2 regions of the Priestia sp. YIM B13489 genome follow, and region 1 is predicted to be linked to the other one. Evidence: riboswitches for the same ligand, from Rfam matches in the RefSeq annotation. Region 1 holds a riboswitch; the other holds the start of a gene.
What was found. Region 1 has a riboswitch for glycine ahead of gcvT (glycine cleavage system aminomethyltransferase GcvT). Riboswitches for the same ligand answer to the same signal wherever they lie in the genome.
Positions count from the first base shown of each region.

Region 1 (15,980 bases):
CCGTGAGCACCTGCTGCTGGCTGAAGTGTTACTTCATCCATTCCTGTAATTTCTGTTAAATGCTCTTGTAAATCATATAAAAGTTCGAGAGCACCTTGAACCGTTTGCTCATCTTGAAGCGGATGAATATGCGCAAACCCAGCAATGCGTGCTGCTTGTTCATTCACTTTGGGATTATATTTCATCGTACATGAACCAAGCGGATAAAACCCTGAGTCTACCCCGTGATTTCGTTTTGAAAGCGCGGTGTAATGACGCATAATATCGAGTTCTGATACTTCAGGAAGCTCAGGAGCTTTGGTACGCACATACGCTTTCCCAAGCAGTTCTTCAGCATTTACTTGCGGCACATCTAACTCTGGCAATGAATAGCCGATTCGCCCTTCTTTACTGCTTTCAAAAATAAGTGATTGATTTTGATTAAGCATGAAGATCCCCCAATTCATTTACAAGTTGGTCAATTTCCTCTTTTGTACGGAGCTCTGTAAAAGCAAGCAGCATGTGATTTTCAAGCGCTTGGTTATCACGGCTAAGATCATAACCGCCAATTATTTTTGATGCTAATAAATGATTGTTTGCTTCTGTTACCGAAACCGGAAGCTTCACGACTAATTCGTTAAAAAACGGTCCTTCAAATGCTACATTTACCCCTTTTGCCTTTAATGCTTCATATGCATAATGCGTTTTTGATAAGTTTTGCAGCGCCATTTCTTTTACACCTTGCTTGCCTAAAGCTGTCATTGCAACTGATGCTGCTAAAGCATTTAACGCTTGATTTGAACAAATGTTAGACGTCGCTTTATCGCGGCGTATATGCTGTTCACGCGCTTGAAGGGTTAAAACAAACCCTCGCTTACCGTTTTCATCGACCGTTTGCCCTACTAATCGTCCTGGGATTTTTCGCATAAGCTTAGACGTAGTTGCAAAGTATCCGCAGTGCGGGCCTCCAAATTGACTTGGAATACCAAATGGCTGTGCATCTCCAATGACAATATCAGCTCCGAATTCTCCAGGAGGCGTAAGTAAACCTAATGATAAAGGATTGCTTGAAACCACAAACATGCATTTTTCTTGATGGGTAATTTCTTCAATTTCTTTTAACGGCTCGATTTGTCCGTAGAAATTTGGATACTGGACAATAACAGCTGCCACGTCACTCCCCATCTCTTTTTCTAATGCAATCATATCTGTTACGCCGTCTGCTGAAGGGATTTCTACCACTTCAATGTATTGACCCTTCGCATACGTTTTTAACACATCTTTTGACTCAGGGTGAACAGCCGCAGAGACAAGTACTTTTTTCTTTTTTGTTTGACCCGCACTGAGCATAGCGGCTTCTGCTAAAGCAGTTCCTCCGTCATACATAGAAGAATTAGCCACGTCCATCCCCGTTAACTCACAAATCATTGTTTGAAATTCAAAGATGGCCTGAAGTTCTCCTTGAGAAATTTCCGGTTGATACGGAGTATAGGCCGTATAAAATTCCGAACGAGAAATAACATGATCAACAATAACCGGCATGTAATGATCGTAAACTCCTGCTCCTAAAAAAGAAGCATAGTCTTTTAAATGAGCATTTTTAGCAGCCATACTATTTAATTCTTTTAACAGCTGAGGCTCTGAAGCCGCTTTTTTAATATTGTATTCTCCTTGAAAACGAACGCGCTGCGGAATATCTGAAAATAAATCATCAACAGATGAAACACCAATTGCTGCTAACATTTGCTGCTGATCTTGTTCTGTCATTGGTAAATAGCGATGTAACATGTTAAATTCCTCCCCAAAGCTTACTTTGAACGTTTATAAAAAGGTGTTGAAACCACTTTTGCTTTTAAGCGCTTTTTCCGAACCTGCACTTCCACTTCTTGACCAAGCTCTGTATACTCTGCTGACAATAGTGCTAGACCGATGTTTTTCTTTAATGTCGGTGACTGTGTACCTGTTGTCACAAATCCAATTTGTTCTTCATCTGCAAGTACTTCGTAACCGTGTCTTGGTATACCTTTATCAATCATTTCAATTCCTACCAGCTTACGAGGTGCCCCGCTTTCACGCTGTTCTTTTAACACTTCTTTTCCAATAAAGCTGTCTTTGTTCGTCTTTACTGCAAATCCAATTCGAGCTTCAATGGGCGTAATATCTTTTGAAAGCTCTTGGCCATATAAAGCCAAAGTAGCTTCAAAACGAAGCGTATCGCGAGCACCTAATCCGCAAGGCAGCACACCTTCATCACTGCCTGCTTCTAAAATAGCCATCCACAAGTGAGCTGCGTCAGCTGAAGAACAATAAATTTCAAAGCCATCTTCCCCGGTGTACCCAGTACGTGAAACGAGAGCTTTTACATTCGCTACTTCTACATCATCAGCAAATGTAAATGGCTTTAACAAAGCTAAATTTTCGTTCGTTAACGTTTGTAAAACTTTTTCTGCTACAGGACCTTGCAAAGCTAGCTGCGCAGTTTCATCAGACTGATTAACGAGCGTTACATCTCCTTGTTTGTGAGACACCAGCCACTCATAGTCTTTTTGAATATTAGCAGCGTTTACGACTAGCAAATACTCTTGATCTGCTTTTTTATAAATCAGCAAATCATCTACCGTGCCTCCGTCTTCATAACACATGGCCGTATACTGCGCTTTTCCATCTACGAGGGTAGAAACGTCATTTGTCATCGTGTGCTGAAGAAAAGCTAAGCTATCAGCTCCTGTTACAAGAATTTCTCCCATATGAGAGACATCAAAAAGGCCTGCCTTTGTACGTACAGCTTCATGCTCTTCTTTAATAGAAGAAAATTGAACGGGAAGAGCCCATCCTCCAAAATCAATTGTTTTGGCACCATATTTTTGATAGGTATCATAAAGCGGCGTTTTGTGTAATTCTGTTGTCATATTTATGTCCTCCTCTTTTTCACGTGAAACTTTTCATAACGGGGAGTTTTCAAATAGTGTGGGGATCACTATTTATCCAAACAAAAAAGGACAGAAAACCCCCTACTGTATTTAGTAGGAAGTCTCTGTCCTTTTCACCTGAAAGTTTACCTATAAATGAATAGGTTTGCCTCGTGGGTGGTCTATAAACGCATAGACGCTCTCCAGAGCTGCGTCAAACAAGAGTCTTTTTGCCTGAGAGATTCACAATTTTATTGCTTGCTCCTTCGGCGCTACATTCAAGTAGTCTCTCCCCGTGTCGTCATTCGCTTCTATAAAGTTGGTAAAGTTGGGCATACTACTGAAAGATGTATCTATCTTTATTCACACAATCATTTGTAAAGTGCTAATCTATTTTCTTTTTCAAATTTTCTAAATATATTTTTATCCTACCTGATTCTTATCATTTGTTCAATAAAAATTTTTCACAAAGGAGCATTTTTATCATGAAAGTGAAATTAAACATCGATGAAACATGGGAAGCAGCCTTCTCAACTAAATTGGAGCAAGACGGCCCTTGGTCTGCATGGGATTTGTATAAACTTGCCTATGAAATAGAAGACCAAACGCTTATCTCAGAATTTGAAGGACTACAAAGCCCAAAACATCTAGCCGATTTAACGCCGCTTCCTCATCAGCTCGAAGTAGCCAAACAAGTAGTTGAAACAATGAATGGGAAAGCCATTTTAGCAGATGAAGTAGGACTGGGCAAAACGATTGAAGCAGGGTTAATTTTGAAGGAATATATGATTCGCGGACTTGTTAAAAAAGTTCTCATTTTAGTTCCAGCTTCGCTTGTTTCACAGTGGGCTATGGAATTGAACCAAAAATTTTATATTCCCGCAGTCCCTCAAAGAAAATCATACGTGTGGGATCAGTGTGACATCGTTGTGTCTTCAATTGATACAGCAAAACGTTCTCCTCATCGAGAAATTGTGCTAGAACAAGACTACGACCTCATCATCATTGATGAAGCTCATAAACTTAAAAACAACAAAACAAAAAACTATGAATTTGTGCAAAGTCTAAAAAAGAAATTTTGTCTGTTGCTAACCGCAACACCGATTCAAAATCGAATTGAAGAAATTTTTAACTTAGTCTCTCTTTTAAAGCCTGGTCATCTCGGCAATAAAGACTATTTCGAAGAATTATTTTCCGCTAAAAAACGCTCTTTGCAAAACGATGAACACTTAAAAGAGCTTGTTAACAAAGTTATGATTCGAAATCGCCGCCACGATACGGGTATCGAATGGACAAAGCGAATTGTTCAAACCATTCCTGTTGAATTCTCGGCGAAAGAACGGGAGCTATACGATGCGATTACATCTTTTAAAGGAAACGGACTCCACCCTTCAAGCGCTTTTTCAATTTTAACCCTGCAGCGAGAGGCCTGCAGCAGCCGTGAAGCGGTGTATATGACATTAAAAAACATGCTGGAACGTCAGGAAGATCCAAACAGCGCATTAACGGAACATATGATTACTCCGTTAATGGAACTACTTCAGCAAGTTCCGCAAAATGCAAAAGCAGAAAAAGTGCTAGAACTCGTTCAGAAAATTGATGATAAAGTCATTATTTTTACTGAGTACAGAGCAACTCAACTGTATTTACAGTGGTATTTAAAACAGCATGGAATTACCTCTGTACCTTTTAGAGGCGGATTTAAGCGAGGTAAAAAAGACTGGATGAAGCAGCTTTTTGAAAGCCACGCGCAAGTATTTATTGCCACTGAAGCAGGCGGAGAAGGAATCAATCTTCAGTTTTGTCATCATATCATTAACTATGATCTGCCGTGGAATCCAATGCGTCTAGAACAGCGAATTGGAAGGGTCCATCGTTTAGGTCAAAAACATGATGTTCACATTTACAATTTAGCCATTCAACATACGGTCGAAGAACATATTTTAAAATTGTTATACGAAAAAATAAACCTTTTTGAACGAGTTGTTGGAGAGCTAGATGATATTTTAACAAAGCTTGATTTAAAAAATATCGAAGAGCATATTCAGGATATTTTATTTCATTCACGGAGTGAAGGAGAAATAAAAATCAAAATGGAGAACTTGACGTCTATTATTCAATACGAAGACAGCGAGGAGGATCAGCATGCAGCAAACTGATATTCATCAATTTTTAAAGCGTTATTTTCTAGCTAATAATTGTTCTATTGTCACAGAAACATCTTCTTACCTGACGGTTCAATTAACGATTGAACTCGATAAAGAATTGATGAATCGTCCATTTTATTGGCACTATATTGAAAAGACGGGAGGAGAAGCAACTCCTGCTTCGCTCACTTTCATTACAGACCCAGCATTTGAAGACGATTCCGTTCAAGGAGAACGAATTCATTTCGGTTCACCTAGGCTGCACCAAATTTTCGCTTCTACTCAAAAACTAGGCGGGTTTATTCACTTGTATGAACAAGTTGCATCAGCTCAGCCAACAAATCAGCCTTTACACCCTTGGCTTGCATTAAATATTAAAGTCTCATACAAATGCGATCGTAAAAAAGATGAGCTCTTGTCGCTTGGCATTAATTTAATCAATGGACAGATTATTGAATCATTTCATGAATTAATCATTAATCAAAATTTGTCATCTAAAATCTCAGACTATTGCTTTACTCTCTCACCTTTTATTAAACCTAAAAGTGCCATCGCACGACTCACATCATATGTGACTGACTATGTTAAAGCTCAGCCAACTGAATGGGCTGAAAAAGCGCAGGAGAGATGGTATGAAGACTTAGCGCTTCTTGATCATTTTTACGAAACAGCAGAAGAGCTACCAGAAATATATATGACCGAAAAAACAGCGCTTCAAGAACTGTACGAGCCGACTATCTTGTTTAAGTTTATAAACGGTGGCTTATTTTACATATCGCCTGAAACGATGTCTCGTCAATTTAACAAAACACAAGCCGGTTAAAAAAAAGATGAGCATATGATATGCTCATCTTTCTTTTTTCTTTCGATACCACAGCATAAACGACAGCGGAATCATTCCAAACCATCTGTTTGCAAAAGGTGCTCGCTCTTCTTTTTTTTGAATTTTTTTCGTTTTCCTCTCTTCTTTTGGCTGATCCATATATTGTACAAATTGCTGAGTCATATATTTTACATAATCATTCGTTTTCATATAATCAACTCCTCAGCACTATTATATCCGGAGAGAAAGAGACTTAATCCGTCCACTTCACAATGTGCTGATCCTTTTTTTGAATATATGCCGTTTCCGTCAATGCTCTTCCTTGCAATGTTTGACATTTTATTTTTAGGATAATCATCTGTTCATCTTCACTTACTACTTCGTATGAAACCGTACCAGTTTCTAATACTAAAGATGCAAATGGAGATTTATTATGTTCTTTTATTTCTTTTTTTACATGTACAACCGCGTTTTCTAAAAGATGCTGCAGGCGATTTTTCTGCTCTACTTCTTGATAAAATGAACTTTTCGTCACAAAATAAGTGGTTTGCTGAGCTACTAACAGAAGAAAAAGCGCACAAAATGCCAAAACAACGGGGAGAATAAATCCTTGCTCATTATGTTTCATGAGCAAGCATCAAAAACGTCGTAATGGTTTCTTCTCTAACTTTGTTCACACGGTCTGTTGAACGAATTAACAGCCTTTCTTTTTGCTGTTCATACATAATATTCTTAATGTGCTGCAGCACAACTTCATGACCGCTTTCATCCACTCGTCTTCTTATCTTGTCTTCATAGCGTTCATAAGTGATGATCTGATTATTTTCCATTTTCAACGTAAGCGTAGTCGCATGAATTCCTACTTCTTTTGCTTCTCGATATTCCATAGCAAGTTGATTCACAAAGATTTCCCATTCCATTTCATTCATACTAAAGTCCGGATTATATGTTTGCTTCGCTAGCGGAATGATAATGGGGAAAAATGAAACAATGATCAAAAAGAGAGTAAAACTGACTAACATCTCTACAAGCGTAAAACCTTTTTCCCTTTTCACTTCAACATCACATCACACTTCTTTTTCATTTTCTCAGCGGAATCTGTCCATTCTACACAAAGCTTTTGAGCACTTTCTCCGTCCCACTTCAGATAAAACGCAACGTTTTCTTTTACGATTTTTTCTCGCCGTTTATATCCTGCTTCATATTTATATTTCAATAGCTCTTCGTGCAAGATAGCATCGGCTTGATACGAAACATATTGCTTCTTTTCTGCTTCCTTCATCTGAACATACAAAGGAATAATTGTACCGGTTAGGAGTAAAAGCATACTAAATGAAACAAGCATTTCTAACAAAGTGTAGCCCTGCTGACCCTTACATCTTGTCCACATAAAAACGCCCTCTGCCTATTTGAAAAATAACTTTATATTTAAATTTTTGATTGCTGATAAAAATGGTCTTCGCTTGAGAAATATTGCCGTTTTTGTTGTATTGTATCGTGGAATTTCCGCTTCCAAACGTGATATGAATGGTGGAGTCATAGGCGCGCTTATAAAGAACGGTACGAGAATCAGAAACAATATATTCTGTTCCCTTCGGTGCGAAGTTAATTTTAATTGGAGATTCTCTGTTCATGGCTGTCTGCTGCACATAAAACGTGTCGCTTTGCAGCTGTCGCAAAAATAATGTGATTTTGTAATATTCCACAAGCGGACGAATGGCTACAATAATGGAAAACATCATCACTTGCACAATAAATAAAACCATCAGCATCTCAATGAGGGTAAATCCTTTTTGCTTAAGAAGAACCACTAGCTGTAACCTTTCCGGTACCGTCAATTTGAATGGCTTGACCATTTGGACACACGGTGCCTTCTTTTAAGTAGCCTCCTGCTTCAAGCTCTTCTAGACTTGGTTTTTCGCCATTTTCAAGTTCGTATACTTGTACCTCAGCCTCTACGGTTTTGACAAGAGCTGAGCAGCCTTTGTTGTTAATAACCGTATTATGCTTTAATACATTTGGAATCATAATGAGCAAAAGCACGGTAATAACGAGCATAACAATGAGCATTTCAATAAGGGTAAATCCTTTATCACCTTTTAGAATCATATTCTTTCCCCTTTCTACAAGCTCGACATCACTTCTAACATCGGAAGCATAACGGACATATACATAAGCAGAATGACAATTCCGATGAATAAGAATGTAAGCGGCTGTACATATTTTAAAATACGAAAAATAAACTGTTCCATTCTTTCCATCATAAATAGACTGTAATCATACAGTTCTTGAGAAAGCTCACCGTTCTGCTGGCCATGCACAATAACGTGTGCCAAGTCTTTTTCATAATGAGATTTACCTGAAACGATATGATCTAATCGCATTCCTGAGGAAAGTTGATCTGTAAAAGCAAAAGCTTCCACTTGAAAAAACGGATGATGCTCTTGCTTTTGAAAAAGAGCAAAGCATTCATAAATAGATAAACCACCATTTAGTAAATTGCTCATATGAACAGAAAAAAAGTACGAGTTAAATAGCCGTGTGAACGTTCGGATAACGGGAACTCTCATAAAGAGCTGCATTTGAACTACTGGAGGCAATTTTTTAATGTACATCACATAAAACAAATACAGGATGATTGGCATACTGATGACTGCAGGCAATACAAAAGGAAAGAACGACATCGCCTGCATAAATAAGAGGATAAACGAAGACTGCTTGTTTCCAAAGGATAAGTACAGAGCTTCAAACTGTGGAAGTAAAACCGTACTTAAAACAAATAAAATGGAAAGAATAAACAGCAGTAGCAATACGGGATATTGAACAAGCTTTTGAAATTTTTTACGATGCCTTACTTTTTCTTCAATCATTGAGCTGCTTTCTTTTAAAGCAAATTGAAGGTTTCCATGCTGTTCCGCAAAATATAAATAGCTTAAAATATCACGGTGAAACTGAAGTTTAACAAAAGCATCGTGCAAAGATTCTCCTCGTTTTAACTGCTCAAGACATTTTTCAATATCCGTTTTTTCTTTGTTAGATACTTGAAACGTCAAAAACGAAAGAGCTTGAGAAAGAGTATAGCCTTTTTCCAAGAGCTTAGAGACCTGCTTAAGAGTTTTCGCTTGCTGAGCAAGAGACCACCTTTTTTGTCTATTTGTCTTTATCCCCATCCGTCTAGCGAATGCGGATATAAATAGCCTAGCGCGATTCCTTTTAGAATAACATCTCGGAGCGTCTTATAATCATAATCCGCATTTTCTCCTTTCACTTCTCTCATCACTGCGCTAAGCTCCTTGCCATAAAGCAATTCGTATATGCTGGACTGACGATGCTTCCTCATTTTTTTACAAGCGGGGTGGCATTTTCCGGAACACAGCGGACAGCGAATTTCTACAAGGCGCTGTGCAGCTACTGCTACAAGAGTCTGTTCCATTTCTTGAAAGCTAACGCCAAACTCAAGCAGCCTGTACAAAGACCCTTTTGTATCTTTAGTATGCATTGTTGTCAAAACCAAGTGTCCGGTAAGCGCTGCTCTCACAGCAATTTTGGCAGTCTCACTATCTCTTATTTCTCCCACCATGATAATGTCTGGGTCATGGCGCAATATAGCTTTTAAACCAGTCGTGTACGTAATTCCCGCCCGTTCATTTACCTGTACTTGAAGCACAGTTTCACTCGGTTTTTCAATAGGATCTTCTAGTGTAATAACATTTCGATTAAAAAGGTGCTTTACTTCGTGTAAAAGAGTATATAGAGTAGTGGTTTTACCTGATCCTGTAGGACCGGTAAAAATAATTAATCCATGAGAGAATTTCAAGAGAGAAATAAGCTTTTTAGTATGTTCAGGAAAAAGAGATAAATGTTTGAGAGATGTAGATTGTTGATGAGGCAAAAGCCGAATAACAAGACTTTCATCATGAGAAGTAGGAAGAGTTGATAAACGCAAATTTACTTGATAGTGATCAATGGAAGTCGTCAATGCACCATTTTGAGGTTTTCTGCGCTCGCCAATATCCATTCCCCCTAAAAATTTAAAATGCGAAATGAGCCGTTCAGACATTTCCTTTGAAATAACCCTCTTTAAAATAAGCTCCTGGTCAATTCGCAGCTGAATCACAGCATCTTTCTTTCGGGGTACAATATGCACATCAGAACTTCGGCACTCATATGCATCTCGTATAACGTAAGTAGCAAACTGTTCAATTTCGGTCAAACGATCATCACTCCTTTATTTGTAATCAAGATGATTGGTAAAACATCTTGAAACAGTAATTTCGACCTTTTTCGAGATTTTCCTCCTTCTTTTTTCATTTTTTATAATTTTTTTAGTATACGCTTCTTTTCTTCCCTTCAGTCCTTGTACACGATGTACAACTTCTGTACACCTCTAAACGACTACATAAAAAAAGACAACGTGATGTAAAACTCTACGCTGTCGTTTTATTCATTATTTACTGAATTGAGCTTCTTCATCATGTACGCTTACACAACTAGAGAAGCAAGACTTGTTTTTTTCTTGACTAAATTTTTAAGAGCAGATTCGTTATAGCCTACTACAAGCTTTTTACCATCTGTTAAAATTGGTCGGCGAAGCAAACGAGGATGTTCAATTAATAGATTGACCACTTCTGATAGCGTCATGCTATCCACATCAACATTTAACTTTTTATATTCTTGACTTCTTTTAGCAAGAAGTTCATCCATCCCTTCTGTTGTCATAGAAAGAAGTTCAAGCATTTCTTTATGAGTAGGTGTTTCTCTAAATAAATGACGCTCTTTAAAATTTACATCTTCCTTCACTAGCCACTTTTTCGTTTTACGACAAGATGTACAGCTCGGGTACGTATAAAATTTAATTTCTTCCATATGAAACCCTCCCGTTTTTTTAGTTATAGATTGTTTATATACATTGTACACGTTTTGTATAACCTTTGTATAGTATTTTGCACATGTTTTGTATAACTTTTTTTCTTCTGTCGTATTTCAAGGAAAAGATAGCGTTTTCAGGAAAGAAAGGATGTATTATAATGGAAAAGTATCGATATAGTTTCATAAGTGCTTTCTAGTGCTTACACAGCGATGACATTCATCATGACACTAACTAAGTTTGATAAAGGAGGAAATGGACGTGGAACGAATGTACCGTGTAATGGGGTTCTGGACAGCAATTTTCACTGTAATGTTTTACCTCGGTCACATGCATAAGACTTCTTTACTCTTTTTAGCTCAAACAGGCTTTTTTGTAATTCTTAGTTATTTAAAGCTGTCTGAAAGAATGTACATTTACGTTTTCGGAGCATATTTGACCGTCTTTTTTGTGGGGTTCACGTACTGGTCAACTTTTATGATGACACCAGGACAGTAAAGAGAAAAGCGATGGGCTTCCATCGCTTTTTGTATTCTTAAAAACCATTTAGGAAAGGATTTTGATCCATTTCGTGCCCCACAGTTGTTTCAGGTCCGTGACCGCTTAGTACAAGCGTATCTTCTGGAAGGGACAGCAATTTCGATTCGATGCTTTCTAACAGCTGAGCTTGATTGCCTCCAGGTAAATCTGTGCGTCCAATGCCGCCTGCAAAAAGCGCGTCACCAGATACTACAAAGTTACCCGGTTTAAAATAATATGAAACGCTGCCAGGAGAATGGCCAGGCGTTTCGTACACCTCAAATTGGAATGAGCCAATTGTTAAATTGCCTTCGATTGAAATAATATCAGTTGCATCTGGAGCCGTAATTTCTCCTAAATCAAAAAATTTCGAACCGTTTAAATCACTATTATGAAGCCATTCTTTTTCATTTTTATGTACATAAAGCGGGATAGAGTAGTGATTCATCACTTCATCTACTCCTCCAATGTGATCAAAATGAGCGTGTGTCAGCAAAATAGCCAACGGTTTATACGTTTGTTTTTCTAGAAATTCAACGAGCTGTTTCCCCTGAGCTCCCGGGTCAAAAACTAAACACTCTTTTTTTTCGTTAGCAACGACATAACAATTCGTTTGAATAGGTCCTAGCGGTATACGATGATAGTTCATAATGTATCCTCCTTGTAAAATTTATTTCCGTTATATGCATTATCATACACACATCATCTTATAAATGAAAGTAAGGACCTTTCTAAGCTAATAAGGCGAAAGAAAGATTGGTTTTCATCTCGACAAACGGTTAGAAAAGTTTTACAATTAAAGGGATAAGCTAATGATAGCGCTTTAATTTTAAGTTGCCTAAAGGAGGTTTCTTCGAGTGGGTCTTATGATTATTTTTGCACTAACAACATTGCTAGGCGTATTTGCAGCTATTTCATCTTTTAGAAATAAAAACATATTAGGCATTGGTTTTTCGGTACTAACATTCGGTGTGTTCGGATGGTTTACCGTGATGACCATTATACATCACGGTTATCCGGCGGTACATCATTAAAAAAGCCACGCAAAGCATATGCTTTGCGTGGCTTTTCAAATAGATAGATATTCCATTGCCGCAACTAAAATAGCTTTAGTCGGATTATATACGCGCGACATTTGAGATAGAGGCAGCGGATTAATTCCTTTCCCCAGTTCTAAAGTGAACCCTAGCTTTTTCTTTTCTAAAATAAACCAATCCTTAAATCCAGCGTGACTATCAATCGTTTTGACTGCTTTATAACCGCTTACCCTTTCAAAATAACTGGCTATTTCCTCCGCTTCCTTCGGCTCTTCATTCATATACCCCCAGTAAAATTCTTCTCCTTGGGTATGTAAAGCGATCACACAATCAAAATCATGACGCTCAACGAGTTTTACCATTGCCTGCGCTTCAGGTTCAGACAGAGATTCATAGCCTGGAAAGTCCCGATAATGCGGAGCTTTAGGTTCTTTGCGCTTTTTTTCAATTTCCCAATAAGCCGGAAACTGATTGTTTAAGTCTACCCCTCGGATATTTGCTTTCCAGCTTTGAAAATCAGGAAAATCTCTTCCTATTTTAGAAAGAAAAGACGCATAAGGTTCACTTACAGCAGGACCTTTTAAGACCAAATCTACTCCGTCTGGATTAACAATCGGAACCGCAGAAAGCGTAATTTGATTAAAAAGAGCTCTTGCTTCCTGCCCGTTCAACGCCTTGTCGTAATGAAGAGCAGCTAAATAATCTTCAACAAACTGTAGAAGAACATTTGTCGTAATCCATTCATTGGCATGAAAAGACGCATTAATATGAACCTTTCTTTCTCCGTTTCCAATTAAAATATGAGGAATCGGCTTTCCAAGCACGCTGCACCCTATCCATTCAAGAGAACCATAGGGGTAGTACGTCAAAAGTGTTTGGATATCTTGTATTGTTCGCATGTAATCGTAGGGCTTTTGGATATCTACAATTTGCATAATCTTCACTCCTTTACACTATGTATATGTAAAGATTGAAAAGATGCATGATAAAAAAGCGCTTTGACTAAATGTCAAAGCGCTTTTTTATCTCAGTTAGATTCTTGCTTATTATTCAAAATAAGATTTAACTAACCAAGCTCCTCCAATAATTCCCGCATCGTTTCCTAAAGTAGCGATTGCTAGTTCAGCACCTTGCGCTACGCGAGGAAATGCAAAACGTTTGAAATAATCTCTTACCGGTGCAAGTAATACCTCGCCTGCACGAGACACACCGCCGCCTAGAACGATCTTCTCAGGGTTTAATGCATTAGCAGAGTTTGCTAGTGCCAGACCTAAATGAAAAGCAACTTTATCTACAACATGCATAGCTAACTCGTCTTTTGAACGAGCTGCATCAAATACATCTTTAGATGTAACTTGTCCATTTTGTTCTAACACCGTGCGAAGCTCACTTGGTTTGTCCGTTTCCGTTAATTCTTCCATTGTTAAACGTACAATTCCAGTTGCTGAAGCAATGGTTTCTAAACAGCCGGTTTTGCCGCAGTTACACGGTGCCCCGCCTTCAGGAATAGAAGTAATGTGCCCGATCTCACCAGCGGCTCCATTTACGCCTTGTACAATTTCACCGTTTGCAATGACGCCACCGCCAACGCCTGTGCCAAGCGTAACGCAAAGTAAATCTTTTGCTCCATCTCCAGCACCCTTCCACATTTCTCCAATCGCTGCAATGTTTGCATCATTGTCTACTACAACAGGAAGAGAAGTTTCTACTTCCAAGATATCTTTGATAGGGAATTTTTCCCATCCTAAATTGACAGCTACTTCAATCGAACCGTTTGCAAAGTTAACAGGCCCCGGTGCACCAATACCAATTCCTACTAACCTTGATTTTACTTCTCCAAGATCGTTTAACTTTTTATCAATTGCTTTTGCAATATCCGTTGGAATTTTACGGCCTTGCTCGCTCACATCCGTATTAATTTCCCACTTGTGAATGATTTCTCCATAATGATTAATAAAGGCCATTTTTATTGTTGTACCGCCTAAATCAACTCCAACTAACCATTTGTCATCCATGTTCATTCATCCTTTTTCTCTTTTTGTTGTTTTAACTCTCGACGAAGCAAAAGAATTGCCATTTGGTAATCACGTACATCAATCAAGTTAGACTGATATAGCTCTTTTACTTCCGCTTCCATCAGCTCTAAATCAGCAATACGATCGCCCACGTATATAAAAATGCCGAAGGACTTTAATAATTGTTGTACATCATATAACGTATTCATTCTGTCACCTTTATCCTATTTTCTAGGTGATATGATTCATTTATTTTGAGATAACTCAACAGTCATTCAGTCATAAACAGCGGCCGTATTTAACGCCCACTGCTAGGTCTACATATTAATATTCTAGTAAACGTTCTCACAATAGTAAAGTATAAAATATTAAATTCGTCATTCAACAATTTTAATTTCCTATCTCTTGCTTCAGCTTTTCGTATTTTTCATTTTGCGGTTCAAGCGCAATTGCTTTATCGATATTTTGTGTGGCCGCTGGAATATCATTCAGTTTCATATTCACCAGAGCTAAATTGTAATACGCCTCATGAAAAGTTGAATCATACTTTACAGCCTGATTCAATTGCTGTTTAGCTTCTTTATAATTTTCAAGATAAAATTCTGCGTTAGCACTGACGAAATACACGTTACTATTTCCTGTTCCTTTTTCAACAAAAAGCTTAATGGCATCTTTTGCTTCTTCATACTGCTTCTGCTGAAGATACGTAGCCGCTACGCTAAGTGCATAGGGCTCATCTTGATAAACAGAACGCTCATGATATCCATAAAAAAGCAGACTTCCTACTAATAAAAGCGTGCAAATGAAAGCTGGAATCTGAATATACAGCTTTTTTTGTTTCGGTAAACTGACGATGCTCGCAGCTAAAAATCCGCCAACCAAACCGCCAATATGCCCTGCATTATCGACGTTCGGCGCAACAAATCCAAAAATCAAGTTAATCACAATGATGACAATGAAACTCGATCCCATTGTTCGAAAAAAGAAGCGTGGATTTGTTCTTGCTAAAAACAGTAAAGCTCCAAAGCAACCGAAAATGGCCCCTGAGGCTCCTGCGGAAATGGACGTATTCCATATAAAACTTCCTAGAGATCCTGCAAACCCGGCAAATATATAAATAAAGACAAAACGCCCGCTGCCATATATCCTCTCTACAAGCGTTCCTAAATAATACAGGGCTACACTATTCATAAGCAAATGCAGAAGTCCTATATGCAAAATTATAGGTGTAAAAAAGCGCCACCATTCGCCTTCCATAATTAAGGGGTTGTATTTAGCTCCGTATTGAATCAGAGTGAGTGTATTTTGTGTACTGCTCTTCCACTCCAGAAATAGAAACATTAAGATTTGCAGCGCTAAAAATATATATGTAAAAATAGGCTTCCCGTATCCAGCTATTTGCTGTTCTTCGCTTTGCTTTTTCTGTACAAAAAGCACAATTTTATGTTTCCACTGCTCTATTTGCTGTGCTTCTTCTTCGGAGAAGAAATTGTCTGCGCTTTCTAATGTAAGACCCAGCCGTTCGAATAGAGGTTCATAAGCGCTTGCTTTCTCTGCCGTTAATTGTTCAACATAACTATTCACTTTAGAGGGACTTGGCGCACTTTCTAAGGACTGCTCTGTATAAAAAGGATCAAAATCAGCAAAGTAAATCGTGTTAAGAGTAAGCGTTGATTTACCTCTT
Region 1 covers NZ_JBHZOQ010000053.1:1,171,642-1,187,621, forward strand. The annotation lists gene gcvPB (aminomethyl-transferring glycine dehydrogenase subunit GcvPB) at 1-428, opposite strand, end outside; gene gcvPA (aminomethyl-transferring glycine dehydrogenase subunit GcvPA) at 421-1,767, opposite strand; gene gcvT (glycine cleavage system aminomethyltransferase GcvT) at 1,788-2,888, opposite strand; glycine riboswitch at 3,101-3,193, opposite strand; gene ACFX4W_RS11855 (DEAD/DEAH box helicase) at 3,374-5,047, shown strand; gene ACFX4W_RS11860 (YqhG family protein) at 5,034-5,858, shown strand; gene ACFX4W_RS11865 (YqzE family protein) at 5,883-6,068, opposite strand; gene comGG (competence type IV pilus minor pilin ComGG) at 6,112-6,486, opposite strand; gene comGF (competence type IV pilus minor pilin ComGF) at 6,476-6,913, opposite strand; gene ACFX4W_RS11880 (type II secretion system protein) at 6,910-7,248, opposite strand; gene comGD (competence type IV pilus minor pilin ComGD) at 7,232-7,669, opposite strand; gene comGC (competence type IV pilus major pilin ComGC) at 7,656-7,967, opposite strand; gene comGB (competence type IV pilus assembly protein ComGB) at 7,982-9,028, opposite strand; gene comGA (competence type IV pilus ATPase ComGA) at 9,019-10,071, opposite strand; gene ACFX4W_RS11905 (Spx/MgsR family RNA polymerase-binding regulatory protein) at 10,341-10,724, opposite strand; gene ACFX4W_RS11910 (DUF2626 domain-containing protein) at 10,987-11,223, shown strand; gene ACFX4W_RS11915 (MBL fold metallo-hydrolase) at 11,261-11,893, opposite strand; gene ACFX4W_RS11920 (DUF2759 domain-containing protein) at 12,102-12,278, shown strand; gene ACFX4W_RS11925 (M14 family metallopeptidase) at 12,314-13,216, opposite strand; gene ACFX4W_RS11930 (ROK family glucokinase) at 13,328-14,296, opposite strand; gene ACFX4W_RS11935 (YqgQ family protein) at 14,299-14,505, opposite strand; gene ACFX4W_RS11940 (rhomboid family intramembrane serine protease) at 14,687-15,980, opposite strand, start outside.

Region 2 (15,980 bases), 940 kb from region 1:
ATCACGATTGCTGCTGCTCGAAATCTTCGTATTGATCAGCGAATCGGCAGTATCGAAGCAGGAAAAGACGCTGATTTGGTGCTATGGAGCCATCATCCTTTTCACTACTTAGCAAAGCCTATTTTCACCATGATAAATGGTAAAATATTATTTAAAAAAAATTAACATTTTACCTATTTTCTTTTTTAATTTTTTTTAGTATGATACGTTTAGAAGCATGTGAATTTCACAAAAGCATAAACATCACACGTTGACTTTTTATGTTTGTTGACTTGTAATGGGAAGGCAAATGGTGCGCCACCAGGTAACTGGTTCTAGTGGGTTCGATTCCCACCCCGAAATTTTTTTAATTATTAAAAAATTTCGAGGGTGGGGACTTGATTGGAGTCTGTATATACCCTCGATCAGGAGGGAAAAGTTATGTTAAAAAAACGTGACCTAAATGACTGTCAATCTCTATACGAACTCATGGTACATCCTGATGTCTTCCCTTTTGTTCGTCATAAAGCCCATTCCTATGAAGAATTTTTATTTGTGACTAAACAAACGATGGAAGCAGAAGATCATGGAGAAATTATTTCTCGCACGATTTTAGACGAATGGGGTAACCCTATCGGCACCATTAATTTATTTGATGTACAGGACCAAGCTGGCTTTTTAGGCACTTGGCTTGGCAAACCGTTTCATGGAAAAGGATATAATCAAATTGCAAAAGAAGCGTTCTTTAATGAACTGTTCTTTGAGTTAAATATAGAACGAATTTTTATGCGAATTCGCAAAATTAATATTAGGTCTATTAAGGCTGCAGAAAAACTGCCTTATGCAGTACTTGCGAATGAAACACACAAAGCTTTATACGATGAAATTAATCAACATGAAGACGTATATGATTTATACGAAATTCCAAAAGACTTGTATACATTATACTACTTGCGTCACGAACAAGACGTTCAAGAAGATCACCAGCTTAAAGAAGCGTAAGAGTCTCTCCGTGTAACGGAGAGCTTTTTTTTATGATTAAAAACGAGAGATTCTGGAAAAAATAAGTAGCATGATCGAAAAACGTTAATTGGAGGTTTTTTTATGTCTGAAAAAAAACGAAAAGAAAACGCAAAAAATACGTTAAGTAGCGCTCAAGAAATCTATTACGGCCGCGAGTTTAAAAAAGCAGACCGTGCAGGCGGCTACACGAAAAAATAAGTGAGGCAAAACATCTCTATCCAACGCTTGATCATCTCAACGTCCTTTCTGTACAGTTTGTATCGGAAGGACGTTTTTATATTATGTAGACATAATAATACGAAGATTTTATAGATGTTATTGAAGTTTTTTTACAACTCTACTATATCCACAAAGTTTACCCACAATTATGTGGATAATGTGTATAACTTTACTGAATATGCATATTACCGCTTTCATAACTTGAAATAACAGTGGGTAATTTTTATGTAAATTTTCTGAAAAAATGTGAATAGTGTGGATAAAGTTGTGAATATCCGATATAATTCAGCAGTTAACTTCTTGTTAACCTGTGGATATCTTCTTTAGTACTTTCATTGATTTTAGTACCATCAAGGCTTTCGATATATTATAAGTATAATAATAAAAAGTAGGGGAAACTTCCCCTACTTTTTTATGATTGGAAACAATATATCCACACTTGTTCCTTTATCTAACTGACTAGAAAACGTCATCTGAGCGTGATGAGCTTTAATAATCCGATAGCTGACCATCAGTCCTAAACCTGTACCTTTTTCTTTTGTACTATAAAAAGGCTCACCTATCTTCGCTAACCGTTCAGGAGGAATACCTTGTCCTTCATCAGCAAGCTGCAGCCAAAGGTGGTTTTCTTTTACTTTAATCGTAATATGAATAGCTCCTCCTTCAGGCATTGCTTCGATAGAATTTTTAATAATATTAATGAATACTTGTTTTAACTGATTTTTATCTCCATACACCTTTGGTAACTGGTCGTCTCTTTCAAATATGAAAGCTACTTCCTTTTCTACTGCTTCAGGTTCAAGAAGTGAGCACACTTCTTGAACAAGCGCTTGCATATTCAAAGATTCAACCTTCATTACCTGAGGTTTTCCTAACATCAAAAATTCTTCTACGATTCCATTCATTCGTTCTAATTCAGTTTCCATGATATCTATATACAAAGCATCTTTAGGATGTTGTTCTTTTAATAAGTGAACAAAACCTTTTAAAGAAGTTAAAGGATTTTTGATTTCATGAGCCACTCCAGCTGCAAGTTCTCCTACCACGGCTAGCTTCTCAGAAGTTCTAAGCTTCTCTTCTGCCTTTTTACGCTCCGTAATATCCGTCGATACACACAGCATTTGAATCACTTCCTGTTTTTCATTCATGATAGGAAGTTTTGCTGTTTCGACCCAGCGCCGGTTTCCTTTCGAATCTTTAAACTGTTCTTCTAATACCATTCCTTTTTGGGTACAGTTTGAAAACGCCCCTTTATATAAAAGATCTGATTGAAGGTTGAACTGATATTTATCAATTGATTGTCCAATTAAGTCATCAGATTTTTCACCTAAGAGCATTGCAAAAGATTCATTAACGAGAATGAATTCCCTTTTTTGATTGATAGCATAAATATAGCTTGGATTAATGTCAATAACTTGTCTTAAAAACGTTTTTTGTTCCTGCAGCTGATTTTCTTTTTGCTGTAAATTCGCTTTAGAATGGCGTATATAGCTAATCATTTCATTAAACTGTTTAGATAAAATACCGATTTCGCCCCGCTCAATTTCTCGTTCCGGAATTTTTTGATTAAAATTCCCGCGCGCTACTTGTCCCGCCAATTCATATAGTTTATGAATTGGATTCACAATTTGCCTTGCATATAACGCAGTAAAAAAAGAAAGCAGTAAAATCGTAACGCCTGAAACGATCCAAAGCGTTTTTTCAAACATTTCATAAGGCCTGTAAATTTCTTCAACGGGTAATTCAGCGACAATTCCCCAATCTAAAACAGGAATATATTCGAAAGACGCAAAGAAATACTTACCTTCGGTGTTCACCACGCGCTGATATCCTGATTTATGATTCATCGTTTTCTGAACGATTTCGTTTTTCTTAGCATTTTCACCGATTCTCTGTTTCTCTGGGTGGGAAATAATTCTACCATTGCGGTCTACAATAAATGTATAGCCGTTCTCTCCTATATCGAACGTTTGAAAGATGGATTGAAAACTTTTATTTTCTTCAATTCGCAGCGCTAAATTTACGACCTTTTTTACATTTTGCTGCCCATCCAAAATAGGAATCGCCATCACCACAATGTAGTGCTTTGTATCTGCTGAAACAACATCGCTTAAATATATTTTTTTGGTTCGCAGCGCTTCTTGAAAATATTTTCTTTTACTTAAGTTCACATGTTTCATATTCTTTAAATCATTCGGGTAATAATGCTCAACATACCCTTTTACATTAAAAATGGTTCCGCTATCGATATACGGTGAAATATTAACTATTTTTTGCAATTCTTTGTCTATTTCTTGTTCATCATCCGATAAAAAAATAGGATCTTGCTGTACCTCGTCGCCTAGGCTCCAAATATCTTTAATGACGACGTTAATTTGCTCTTTCATTCTCTTGACGGTTTTATCAGTTACCTGCCGATATTGATCTTGAGAAATATTAGGCAGCATCACTCTTGAAACAATAAACATTAGCGTCAGTACGGTACAAATAAGAAGCACATTAATCGTGAAGATTTTCCAAAACGTATGAGATTTAAACCATTTCATGTTTGTTCACCTTAATCTAATGAAGTCTACCTCCATTGTACTGCAAAATGAAAACTTTTCCATATAAATGACGGAATTCCATCTTTAGACACAGAAGAAAAGCAATTTGTTCTACATTCCTATCAGAAAACTACGAGCTTTCTCGCTGTGTTTTCTGTTAGAACAAATTTTTAGTTTTCTTCTATAAACTTTGCTTCCTGCATTTTATTCATGCAGGAGAAATCAATTATTTATTCTCCACTAAAAAGACCTCATCACGGAGTGATGAGGTCAGAAATTTACTATATTCTTTTATAAAAAATCATGTTTGTTCCCTGCTGATTTTCTAGCCTTTAAAGATTTATTTTCTTTTTCCTTCTAGTCCAGTAAAAAATAAATAAGAGAATAAACCAAACGGGCGTCAACAATAAGGCTGGGCGCGTCGCGTCAGAAAACAGCATAATAACAAGAATCACCGCAAACAAAGCTAACACAACATAGTTTATGAATGGTGTTAACGGTGCTTTGAATGCTGATGCTGCATGCAGCTGCGGACGCGTCTTTTTATACCTTAGATGGCAAATGAGAATGATACTCCACACCCAAATAAAACAAATAGCGCTAATGGTCGTGACGATGCCGAAAGCTTGGTCTGGTATAAGCTTGCTTAAAAGAGCTCCCGCTGAGATGACTAGCGTAGATACGAACAATCCGTTGCTTGGTACGTGGTTTTTGTTCAGTTTTGCAAACTTAGATGGCCCTTGGTCATTTTTACTTAAATTATATAAGATACGGCTTGTTGAAAACATTCCGCTATTACAGGCAGAAGCGGCTGAAGTTAGTACAACAAAATTAATAATTCCAGCAGCAAGCGGAATTCCGACTAAACTAAAGGTTTTAACAAATGGGCTTTCTGCTGCATTTAATTCCATCCACGGGTTAATAAACAACAGAACGATAAGCGCTCCAACATAGAAAAATAAGATTCGCAGCGGAATTTTATTAATGGCCGATGGAATATTTTTTTTGGGGTTTGATGTTTCTGCTGCCGATACCCCTACCAATTCAACCCCGACGTATGCAAATATAACCATTTGGAATGAAAGTAAGAAACCTGAAACCCCATTTGGAAACAGCCCTCCATGATTCCAAAGGTTTTGAACAGTAACAGATCCCGCATCTGTTTTAAATCCCATTACCAGCAAAATAACGCCAATAATAATTAATGCAAGAATCGTAATAACCTTTATTAAAGCAAACCAAAACTCTAATTCTCCAAATAATTTTACGGTTAATAAGTTAAGACCTAATAAAATGATTACACAAATAAGTGCCGGAATCCACTGAGGAATATTGAACCAATATTTCACATATACGCCAACTGCAATCACATCAGCCATAGCTGTCATAATCCAGCAAAACCAGTAGGTCCATCCCGTTACAAATGACGCCCATGGTCCAAGATACTCTTCAGCAATATCAGTTAACGATTGATAACCTGCTTTAGACAGCAGTAGTTCTCCTAGCGCTCTCATCACAAAAAAAAGCGCAATACCAACAATTAAATAAGCAAAGATGATAGAGGGACCTGCAAGCTGTATTGCTTTACCAGAACCTAAAAACAAGCCCGTACCAATGGTTCCCCCAATCGCAATTAGCTGAACATGACGATTGGATAAATCCCTCTTTAATTCTCGTTGTTCCAACTCTAACTCCTCCTAACAATAAAACCTTTGATGCGATCGTGCGGACTACAAATAAAGTCCAATAAAAAAAGAGATTGGATGCGCTCCAATCTCATGGTCATAAGAATAACAAATATTAAAGTACATGCTACCAATTAGTAACATGCCAAATAAATATCCGGTACTCTTCTGTCCTTTTGCCTGAGATTGTGAACCCTTCGGCGTCGCGAAACTATCGCGATCTCTCCAGAAGCTGCTCCTGCTATAGTGTGATCCATAGCAATCATAGCTTTCTACGTATTAAATTTTTCAATCAATAGAATGACTGTCGAATAGTTGTTTATTCTAATACCAGTTGGATACTTTGTCAACAGGAAAGATTACTTTCATTTATTTACCTTCTTCGAAAAAAGGTAATCGAACATTTTCAATCGTCAACTTAGTATCCTTTTCCTCACGCTACCTGAGTCCTTGCGCGAACCTGAACACATTAAACGGATCGTACTTTTTGTTCACTCTTTCTAATCTCTCTGCGTTTTCTCCAAAATACTCATGCTCGTAGTTTCTAAGGTTACTGATAGGGAAATTCACATAGGAGCCTATCGTAATACTTTTAATATATTCAAATCGCTTGCGAAGCCAATCTCTGTTTGCTCTTGCAAATGCATCTTCTGTCCATACAGACTGAAACCCCATAATATATCTGGCGTTTCTGTAGAAAAAAGCCGTTTCTCTTTTACCAACACTGCGGATTTCTCCTCCTAGTGCATAAAGAGAAATCGCGGCATAAACGGACCCTTCTGCCGGACGCTGTATGAGATCTGTAAGATTTTCAAGCTCACCATGTGAATAGCTTCTGTGCACAAATCTTCCCGTTGACTTAAATTTTTCAGACGGAGGATAGGTTGCTTCTATTTTTTTTACCGCTTCAAGAAAAGATAATGATTTCAGCTCTACTCGAAACCCTTCTACTTCTGCAAAAGGCTGCAAAATCTTCCGAGCTCTTTCTGGGGAGCCGTAAAAGAATCCGTTTGCAAATATGCCTAACCCTTCTCCTTCTGCATTATAAAAGCTTGCAACTAGCGTCATACGTTTGTCCAGTTCGGGCAGCCAGTTTTGCCATATATTCATCACTTGTGTCTGCTTTTCTTTTGTAGTACCTACATAAAAGAATCGAACGAGCGTCACAGAGTTGTTCGTTGGCTTTGGAAGCTGAAACGTCATGCTTACTACAACGCCAAAGTTACCGCCACCGGCACCGCGGCATGCCCAAAAAAGATCAGCTTTACACGATTCGTTTGCTTTGATGAGCCTTCCTTCATAATTGACTAATTCTAGCTCTATCAAGCTGTCGCATCCTAACCCGTAAAGTCTGCTCGAAAGTCCCCAGCCTCCTCCGAGCGTAAAGCCCGACACGCCAACAGTCGGACACGTTCCTCCTGGAAACACATATCCGTTCGAACCGATGAAATCATACACTTCCGTATTTTTCGCTCCTGCTTCCATCTTTAAAATGTTCCGTTTTTTATCTAATTTCAACCTATTTAATCGACTAATATCAATGACTACTACACAGTCACCTGTAGAATATCCTTCATAATGATGACCGCCAGATCGAATACGAATCTCAACACGATGCTTGCGCGCCCAGCGGATCGCATTCACAACATCCTGCTTTTTTTCACAGTACACAATCACAAGCGGAAATTTATTAACAGCGCGATTCCATTCCTGACGAGCCTCCTCATAAATGGGATCTTTTGGCGTTACCACTTCTCCCGTAAGCCCTTTTAAAAACATTGAGTCCATCTGACCTCTGCTCCTTTGTACATACTTTTTAGTAGTTTTATTACTATAGTATTATCGAGGTGGTTAAAGGTTTGGGTTTTGGGATAGAGTTTGCGTTTATTATTTGTATAAAAGACGTCATTATAGTTTATATTAAAGGAATTAACCCTCTTATGTAATCTCTCTTTAGCGATGTAACACTTTCCAAGACTAGACTTTATGAGAATTTCATCTAACTATACTAAGATATTTTTTACACTAAAAGAACAGATGTGGAATTTTAACACCTTTCTCCATTAATAAGAGTACAGCTCAAAGAAAAAAGAGCAGAATCAAATCTGCCCTTTACTCTTTTTCTATTCATTTCTTTAACGTCAAACTCACCACATTCTCCACGTGCGCCGTATGAGGGAACATATCAACAGGCTGAATGTAATCAACATAATAAGCCTTCGACAGCTGCTGCACATCTTTGGCTAATGTGGATGGATTACAAGAAACGTAAACCACTTTCTTTGGCTTCACTTGTAAAATCGTTTTTAGAAGCTTGTCATCACAGCCTGTTCGCGGCGGATCAACGACGATAACGTCTGGCTTCCAGCCTTCTTTTACCCACTGCGGCATCCATTTTTCAGCTGGACCCGTTACGTACGTAGCATGCTCAAACCCATGATCTTGGGCATTTTTTCTTGCGTCTACAATCGATTCTTCAATCGTATCCATTCCGCGAATTTCTTTGGCATCTTTAGCAAGCCATAAGCCAATTGTCCCTACTCCGCAGTAAGCATCTACAATTTTTTCACTGCCTGTTAGCGCAGCTGCTTTTTTTACTTCGTCGTATAGCTTCACGGTTTGAAGAGGATTCAACTGGAAGAATGCACGCGCTGAAAGTTCGAACGAGATATCTCCTAACGTTTCTTGAATCACCGACTTTCCAGCAAGTGTAAACGTTTCGTCTCCAAAAATAAGCGATGTTTTTTGACCGTTTACGTTTTGTACAAGTGATTTCACTTCCGGTAGGCGGCGCTGAATTTCTTTAATCAGCAGCTCTTTTTTCGGAATGTCTTTTTTAGCCGTAATCAAGACAATTTGCACTTCACCCGTTTCAAAGCCTACTCGAGATACGATGGTACGTACAATACCACGGCGTTTGCGTTCATTGTAGATAGGAATTTGAAGATCTTGTAAAATTCGTTTTATTTCTTTTGTCACGTGATTCGTGGCTCCATGCTGAATAGGACAGTTTTCAATGTCAATCAGTCGATGAGAGTTCAGTCCATACAAACCAGCGATGACTTTTTGTTTATCCACACCTACTTGGAATTGTGATTTATTACGATAGCCCCAAGGATTTTCCATGCCAATTGTTTGGCGTGTTTTTTCCTCTACTTTTTTTAATGAACTGTGACGTTCGAACGCTTGCAGAACAATATCACGCTTCGATTCTAGCTGACCTTCATAGGATAAGTGCTGAAGCTGACAGCCTCCGCACTGTTCGTAAATAGGACAGGGCGCATCTACGCGATGAGGAGATTTTTTGCGAATTCGCTTGATTTTCCCTTCCGCAAACTTATGCTGGACATTTGTTGCTTCTACAACCACTTCTTCATTTGGTAATGCTCCCGGCACGAAGACGACTTGGCGCTTAAAATATCCTACGCCTTCTCCATTAATACCGAGTCTTTTTATCGTCAACGGAAACGTTTGTCCTTTTTGAACTTTCATTTCAGTTTTTGGTTTATTCATGAGACCAACTCCGATTAGTTTAAATTCTTTATATAGTTATTAACGGTCTTTATCTGCTTAAAACCTATTAGACCGTATCGCTTTAAAAAAGACATCAACGCATATTATAACACTTCAACAGCAAAAAACCGACAGGAGAAACATTCCCATCGGTTTTTATCTTTATTTCGTTTTAGAAGGACTTTTCTTCATTTGTTTGCGTTCGTTCATTAAATCATCAATACTTTTAAACGTATAGCCCTGCTTTTTCAAATCCACAATCGCTTGATCTAACGCATCTGCGTTATCCTTTGAAACGGTATGCAAAAGCATGATCGCACCTGGATGTATTTGAGCCATCATATTGTCGTATGAGTAGCGCCAGCCTTTTTGTTCATTCACTTTCCAGTCAACGAATGCAAGTGACCAAAATACATTCGTATAGCCCTCTTGCTTTGAAAGAGCTAGCGTTCGTTCACTAAATACCCCTCTAGGTGAGCGAAGGTATTTCATTTCATCACGACCAGTAATATTCTTGTATTCATCTTTTACTTTTTGCAATTCCTCTTTAAAACGTGCGTCATCCACTTGAGTTAAGTCAGGGTGATGCCATGAATGATTCCCGACAATATGCCCTTCTTTTACCATTCGTTTAATAAGCTTAGGCTCTTCTTTTAAATAGTGTCCTGTTACAAAGAATGTGGCAGGAACCTTTCTTTTTTTGAGCACGTCTAATACCTGCGGTGTATAACCATTTTCATAACCATTATCAAACGTTAAGTAAATATTTTTTTTATTTGTATCTCCGAGGTAAAAAGCATCATACTTAGCAAGAATTTGTTCATAAGCTGTACCTGCGGATGCAGGCTTGTGATTTTTACTTTTTTGAAATCCCCAGCTGATCGGATTGTTTGGATACATTTGTGCTTCAACAGATGCTATGCCTATTGACATCACGAATAAAAAAACGAGAAAAAAGGTGAACCGGCGCATAAGAAGCTCCTTTCGGAAGTCATTTTACGCTTAGTATCCACTCAATTTTCTCGTTCATGAACGTTACTTTTTACCATACGCTTTTGATGTATGTTTATTTAAATACCGGTTCTTTAAATTGCTCAAGCTTTTCAAATGAAGACTTATCTACATCTGCATGCAAGCTGTTTCCATGTGAATCCATCGTCACTACAGCTGTAAAGCCTTCTACTTTTAAATGCCACATTGCTTCAGGAATACCAAACTGCATCAAATCAACGCCTTCTACGCTCTTGATACAATCAGCATAGTACTGTGCAGCTCCTCCGATCGCATTTAAGTATACACCGCCATGCTCTTGAAGAGCAGCAAGCGTTTTAGGACCCATACCGCCTTTACCGATAACCGCGCGGATACCAAATTTCTTCATAATATCCCCTTGGTAAGGTTCTTCACGGATACTTGTTGTTGGTCCTGCAGCGGTTACGTGCCATTTTTCGTCTTCGTCCTTTAACATAACCGGACCACAGTGATAAATGATTTGTCCATTTAAATCAATTGGTGCATCGTGATCTGTTAAATGTTTATGGATAGCGTCGCGTCCTGTATACATCATGCCGTTGATGCGCACCACGTCGCCAACTTTTAATTCACGAATTTGCTCTTCTGTAATAGGTGCTTGTAATACAACTTCTTTTGTTTCATCCGCATTTTGCTTCTCTTCGGCGCCTGCATTTTTATTAAAATCTACTTCTTCGCCTTCTTGATACAGCCACTCTTGAACACTTCCTGTATCGGCGTTGATTTTAATACCTAAGCGGCGGTAAGCCCAGCAATTATACGCAACTGACACATAGAAGCTAGCAGGAATACGATTGATTACGCCGACTTTACAGCCAAGTAATGTCGTTTCTCCGCCAAAACCCATCGTGCCGATTCCTAACTTATTAGCATTTTCCATTACATACTCTTCTAATTCTTTCAGCTGAGCATTTGGATTTTCGTCATCTAAGTTTCGGAACAGCTGCTCTTTTGCTAATTCATAGCCTGTTGTACGGTCGCCACCGATTCCAACACCAATGACGCCGGCACTACAGCCTTGACCTTGTGCTTGATACACAGAGTGCATCACACATTTACGAATACCGTCTAAATCACGGCCAGCTCTACCTAAACCTTCTACTTCACAAGGCAGGCTGTACTGAATGTTTTTATTTTCACAGCCGCCGCCTTTTAGAATAAGACGCGCATCAATATAGTCATTTTCCCACTGCTCAAACTTAATAACCGGCGTGCCGCCGCCTAAATTATTACCGCTGTTTTCTCCCGTTAACGAATCTACGGAGTTAGGGCGAAGCTTTCCGTGCTTTGTTGCTTCTTCAATTGCCCAATAAATCGCTTCTTTAATTTGAAGCTGATTCACTCCTACAGGGGTTTTAATTTTAAATGTAGGCATACCTGTATCTTGACAAATTGGCGACAAGTTATCGTCCGCCATTTTAATATTATTGGTAATGGTCGCTAAAGACATTGCCGCACGCGTTCCTGCATTTTCACGCGCTTTTGCCTTTGCGATAGCACGTCGAACGTCTTTTGGCAATTTTGTAGATGTTTCAACAATTAAATCGTACATGCTTTGTTTTAAAGCTTCAATCATCACTTAATTCCTCCCATATCCCGCTAATGTATGTATTTATCTATCTGTCGTACAACTTTCAAAATTTATTATACTCCTTCAAAAATTGTTTCGAAAGACCTTTATAGGAGGATTTCCACTTCAAGCAAAAAAGCGCTAGTTTTTCTAGCGCTTTTTCCTTTGTTCATTCTTTATCTTTTTTAAACTGCTCACATTTTGCTTCGAGGTCATCAATCATTGTAATCAAACGATCAATGTCTTCTAGGTCTGTGTTTTCAGGCTCCATGGAGTCTAATACGTGTACAAACATATTTAAACGATCTTTTAAATAACGTACTTGTGAATCTTTATCTCGAACGGCGTTTCCCATTTTAAACCCTCCTGATATAGCTTTTCATTCGTATTTCTTTATATCCTAACGAATACTTTCATATTTGACAACTAAAAGCAATAAAATCCATAATAGTCACTGGTGTCCGTTTTGAATGAGACGTATAATTTAGTCTAGCAGGACGGACCGTGAGATGTTTTCATCATCATTTCACTTTACGGAAAAATAAAAGGAGTTTTTTTATGGCCACTTTACAACGAATTACCCCGGAGTTCGATCCGTGGGAAGCGTATTTAGATATGAAACAATATGGCAAACCGACGCTTACAAACGTTGAATTTACCACAACGACGCTTTGTAATATGCGATGTGAGCACTGCGCAGTTGGATATACGCTGCAGCCAAAAGACCCAAACGCACTGCCGCTTGATTTAATTTTAAAACGTCTCGATGAAATTCCAACTCTTCGAGCGTTAAGCATTACGGGTGGAGAGCCGATGATGTCTCTATCTTCTGTGAAAAATTATGTGGTGCCTTTATTAAAGTATGCACATGAACGAGGTGTCCGTACACAGATTAATTCAAATTTAACATTAGATCTTGCTCGTTACGAACAAATCATTCCTTATTTAGATGTTTTACATATTTCTCACAACTGGGGAACGATGGACGACTTTGTGGAAGCTGGCTTTGCAATGATGGAGCGAAAGCCTACTTATGAGCAGCGCGCCAAATATTTCGACCGTATGATTGAAAACAGCCGCGCGCTTGTAAAAGCAGGTGTAACCGTATCAGCTGAAACGATGTTAAATAAACGTACGCTTCCTCATATGGAAAAGATTCATCGTCAAATTGTTGATGAAATGCTTTGTCAGCGTCACGAAGTACACCCTATGTATCCAAGTGACTTTGCCAGCACTCTAGAAACATTATCTCTTCCTGAAATGCGTCAAGCTATTCATCACCTTCTTGATATTCGAGATGAAAATGTGTGGATGCTATTCGGCACGCTGCCGTTTTATGCATGCAGTAATAATGAGGAAGACTTATCGCTTTTACAGCGCTTGTATAGCAGTAAAAATGTAACCGTTCGAAACGATCCAGACGGGCGCTCTCGCCTAAATGTCAATATTTTCGACGGAGATATTATCGTAACGGATTTTGGTGATACGCCTCCTCTTGGCAACATTCAAGATACAAAGCTTACAGACGCTTTTGATATGTGGCAGCAAAGCACGATTTCTAAAGAACTTAGCTGTCATTGTTCAGCAGTGTCTTGTTTAGGACCTAATATTTTGGTGAAAAACAGCTATTATCAAGATACTGATTTTAGCAAACTCCAAGCGAATATCACAAAATAACAAAAAGAGATTCCACCACTGGAATCTCTTTTTTATTATCTCGGCTGATCGTAAGCCCCAAAGCTTAAGGAAACATAATCTTGTACTGGAATCCATGCTCCAATTCCTTGAGACGTTACATTTCTCACCACAATTGAGCGCTTGCTGCCTTTTACTGTAACATACACTTCTCCATATGTTACTTTTCCCTTTTCACTTACAGCAGGCGTATACGCATACAGATAACCTACTTTTTTAGGAGCTACGTTATAGACCTGGTCTTTTTTCGTTCCGGCACCTACAAACGTTTGAAATGATAAAGTGAGCTTTGTTTTTTTAGCTGCTTCAATTAGCATCATTTGTTTCACATGATCAGGCTGAGGCACTTTTGCTGTTAATCCGCCTTTTACATGACTTTGATTTTCCTGGCTGTACATCATTTTGTACTGATTTTTTCCTGCTCTGTTATCATAATGATTTGTATTGATTCGCTGGTGTTGCCAGTTAACGTTTGTTTCTGTTGATTCGTAATTTAATGGCCACTGTCCTAAAAAGACGGTTGCTCTAAAACCAATTGCCCATGGAGTTTTAGAAATGTTTGATTCATTTAATATACGAATTAAATCAGGGTTTTCAATTTTTACATTTGATGTTTCAATGAGCTCTTTTGTAAACTCACTCGGCTGCAAATATGGCGTATCTTGACTAGCATTTGGATACGTATTTTCTTTTGAAATATTTAAAGCTGAAGAAGGCACGTTGATGGTAGGCTGAGCTGTTTTCGCAATGGCGATCTTCGTTGAACATGAAAATGAAATAATGATGGTAAACACAAATAAAAGCAATTTACGTAACATCTAGAAACTCCTTTCAACATCGTTAATGAATGCAACCATAGTTTTTTCAAACATCTCCTGTTTTATCCTGAATACCAAAAGGGAAATTCTTCTATTCACTTACACAAAAAGAATCCGAACGATTAATCGTTCGGATTCTTCCTTCAACTAAAACAGGTTTGTTCCAGCCTCTTCTTTTTTAAATAAGATAAAAACCAATTCCCATAATAATATAAGCACCTAAAAGAGTTGCACCTTCGAACCAGTTTGTATCTCCGTCATTAGAAATAGCAATAGTTAAAAATACGGCCGTTACCATCGCAATCAACTCAGGCCAAGTAAAGACAAGAGACATTTGGTTTTCGAACATCAGCGAAACTAACACTAATATCGGTGCTACAAACATCGCGACTTGTAAAGTGGATCCAACAGCAATTTCAACAGCTACACCCATGCGGTTTTTAACGGCCATAATAATAGCCGAAGCGTGCTCTGCTGCGTTTCCAACAATCGCTACAATGATGACCCCGATGAACAGCTCACTCCACCCAAAACTTTCCGATACAATTTCGATTGTACTAACCAAGCTTTCGGATACGTAAGCTACAGCTAACGTAGACAAAAAGAGAACAGTAATCGCTTTCCACATTGACCATTCTGGCTCCTCATGTTCTTCCACTTCTTCACTTTTATGCTGATACACCCCTCGGTGCGTTACCAGCTTAAAAAATAACGCCGCTAAGTACAAGATGATGAGAATAATGGAGATTCCGACACTCAGGGACATGGTCTTCGCTTCGTCCATTTCACTAGCAAACACTTCAGGAATAACAAACGCAACGATAACGGCAAAGATCAATAATCCAGAATTATGTCTTGCATCATAGACATTAAATTCTTGACGCTTAAATTTTAATCCCCCAATGAAGAATGAAAGACCGCCTACAAGAAGGAGGTTTCCTAATACAGAACCGGTTAACGATGCAAGCACCACCGCTGTAAGACCTTCTTTTAGAGCAAAAATAGAAATAATTAATTCTACAGCGTTACCAAACGTAGCGTTTAATAGTCCGCCTATTCGAGGACCAGCTACAACAGCTAAACTCTCTGTTGCTCTCCCCATAAAAGCTGCGAGGGCAATGATTGTTAAACAGTAAATAATAAACATAAGAACATCTGACCAGTGCATCATGTGCCCAATAACAGATAGCGGCACCCCAAGAATAACCGCTATAAGAAAAATCCGATTGATCATCGATATGTACACCTACCTTATTCATTTTTTGACAACAAAATCAATCATATCAAATTAATGGAATTTGTATAGACTCACCGTCAATGTTAGTATTTTTAACCTATTTTTATAAATGATAAACCCTTAATTGATTTTTGATTAAGATAGTTAAAAATCAGCCAAACTACCAAGGGTAAAAAGATATAATAAGGAGTGAAAAAATGAGCAATAATGATGTGAAAAATCAAATTTTATCCGTACTGGATGACTATACAATTGGAACGTTAGCTACAATTCAAGATGGAAAACCGTATTCACGCTTTATGATGTTTTTTCATGAAGATCTTGTGCTCTACACCGCCACCAATAAAGATACCCATAAAGTCGAAGAACTAGAAAAAAACCCTTACGTTCATATTTTGTTAGGCTATGATGGGCAAGGTTGGAGTGATCCGTATGTAGAGGTAGAAGCCAAAGTAAATGTAGAAACAAACGAAGAGTTAAAAAAGAAATTTTGGAATAAAAAGTTAAAAGAGTGGATTAAAAGTCCAGATGACCCAAATTATTTGCTTCTTCAGCTGACTCCTGAACGCATGCGCTATTTTGATAAAGCCGGCAGCAAACCGAAGGAAATATGAGATTGAGACGTAGCTAAGTCCATTCCATCTAAAGACGAACAAATGGGAG
Region 2 covers NZ_JBHZOQ010000053.1:233,411-249,390, forward strand. The annotation lists gene ACFX4W_RS07195 (amidohydrolase) at 1-165, shown strand, start outside; gene ACFX4W_RS07200 (GNAT family N-acetyltransferase) at 421-981, shown strand; gene ACFX4W_RS07205 (YfhE family protein) at 1,084-1,200, shown strand; gene ACFX4W_RS07210 (PAS domain-containing sensor histidine kinase) at 1,626-3,767, opposite strand; gene ACFX4W_RS07215 (amino acid permease) at 4,100-5,452, opposite strand; glycine riboswitch at 5,611-5,691, opposite strand; gene ACFX4W_RS07220 (FAD-binding oxidoreductase) at 5,891-7,240, opposite strand; gene rlmD (23S rRNA (uracil(1939)-C(5))-methyltransferase RlmD) at 7,580-8,965, opposite strand; gene pdaA (delta-lactam-biosynthetic de-N-acetylase) at 9,128-9,937, opposite strand; gene ACFX4W_RS07235 (fumarate hydratase) at 10,032-11,573, opposite strand; gene ACFX4W_RS07240 (SE1561 family protein) at 11,737-11,922, opposite strand; gene yfkAB (radical SAM/CxCxxxxC motif protein YfkAB) at 12,126-13,244, shown strand; gene ACFX4W_RS07250 (YfkD famly protein) at 13,280-14,080, opposite strand; gene cax (calcium/proton exchanger) at 14,259-15,314, opposite strand; gene ACFX4W_RS07260 (pyridoxamine 5'-phosphate oxidase family protein) at 15,515-15,931, shown strand.
Region 2: linked by a shared signal. The riboswitch ahead of ACFX4W_RS07215 (amino acid permease) and the one ahead of gcvT (glycine cleavage system aminomethyltransferase GcvT) in region 1 are both predicted to bind glycine.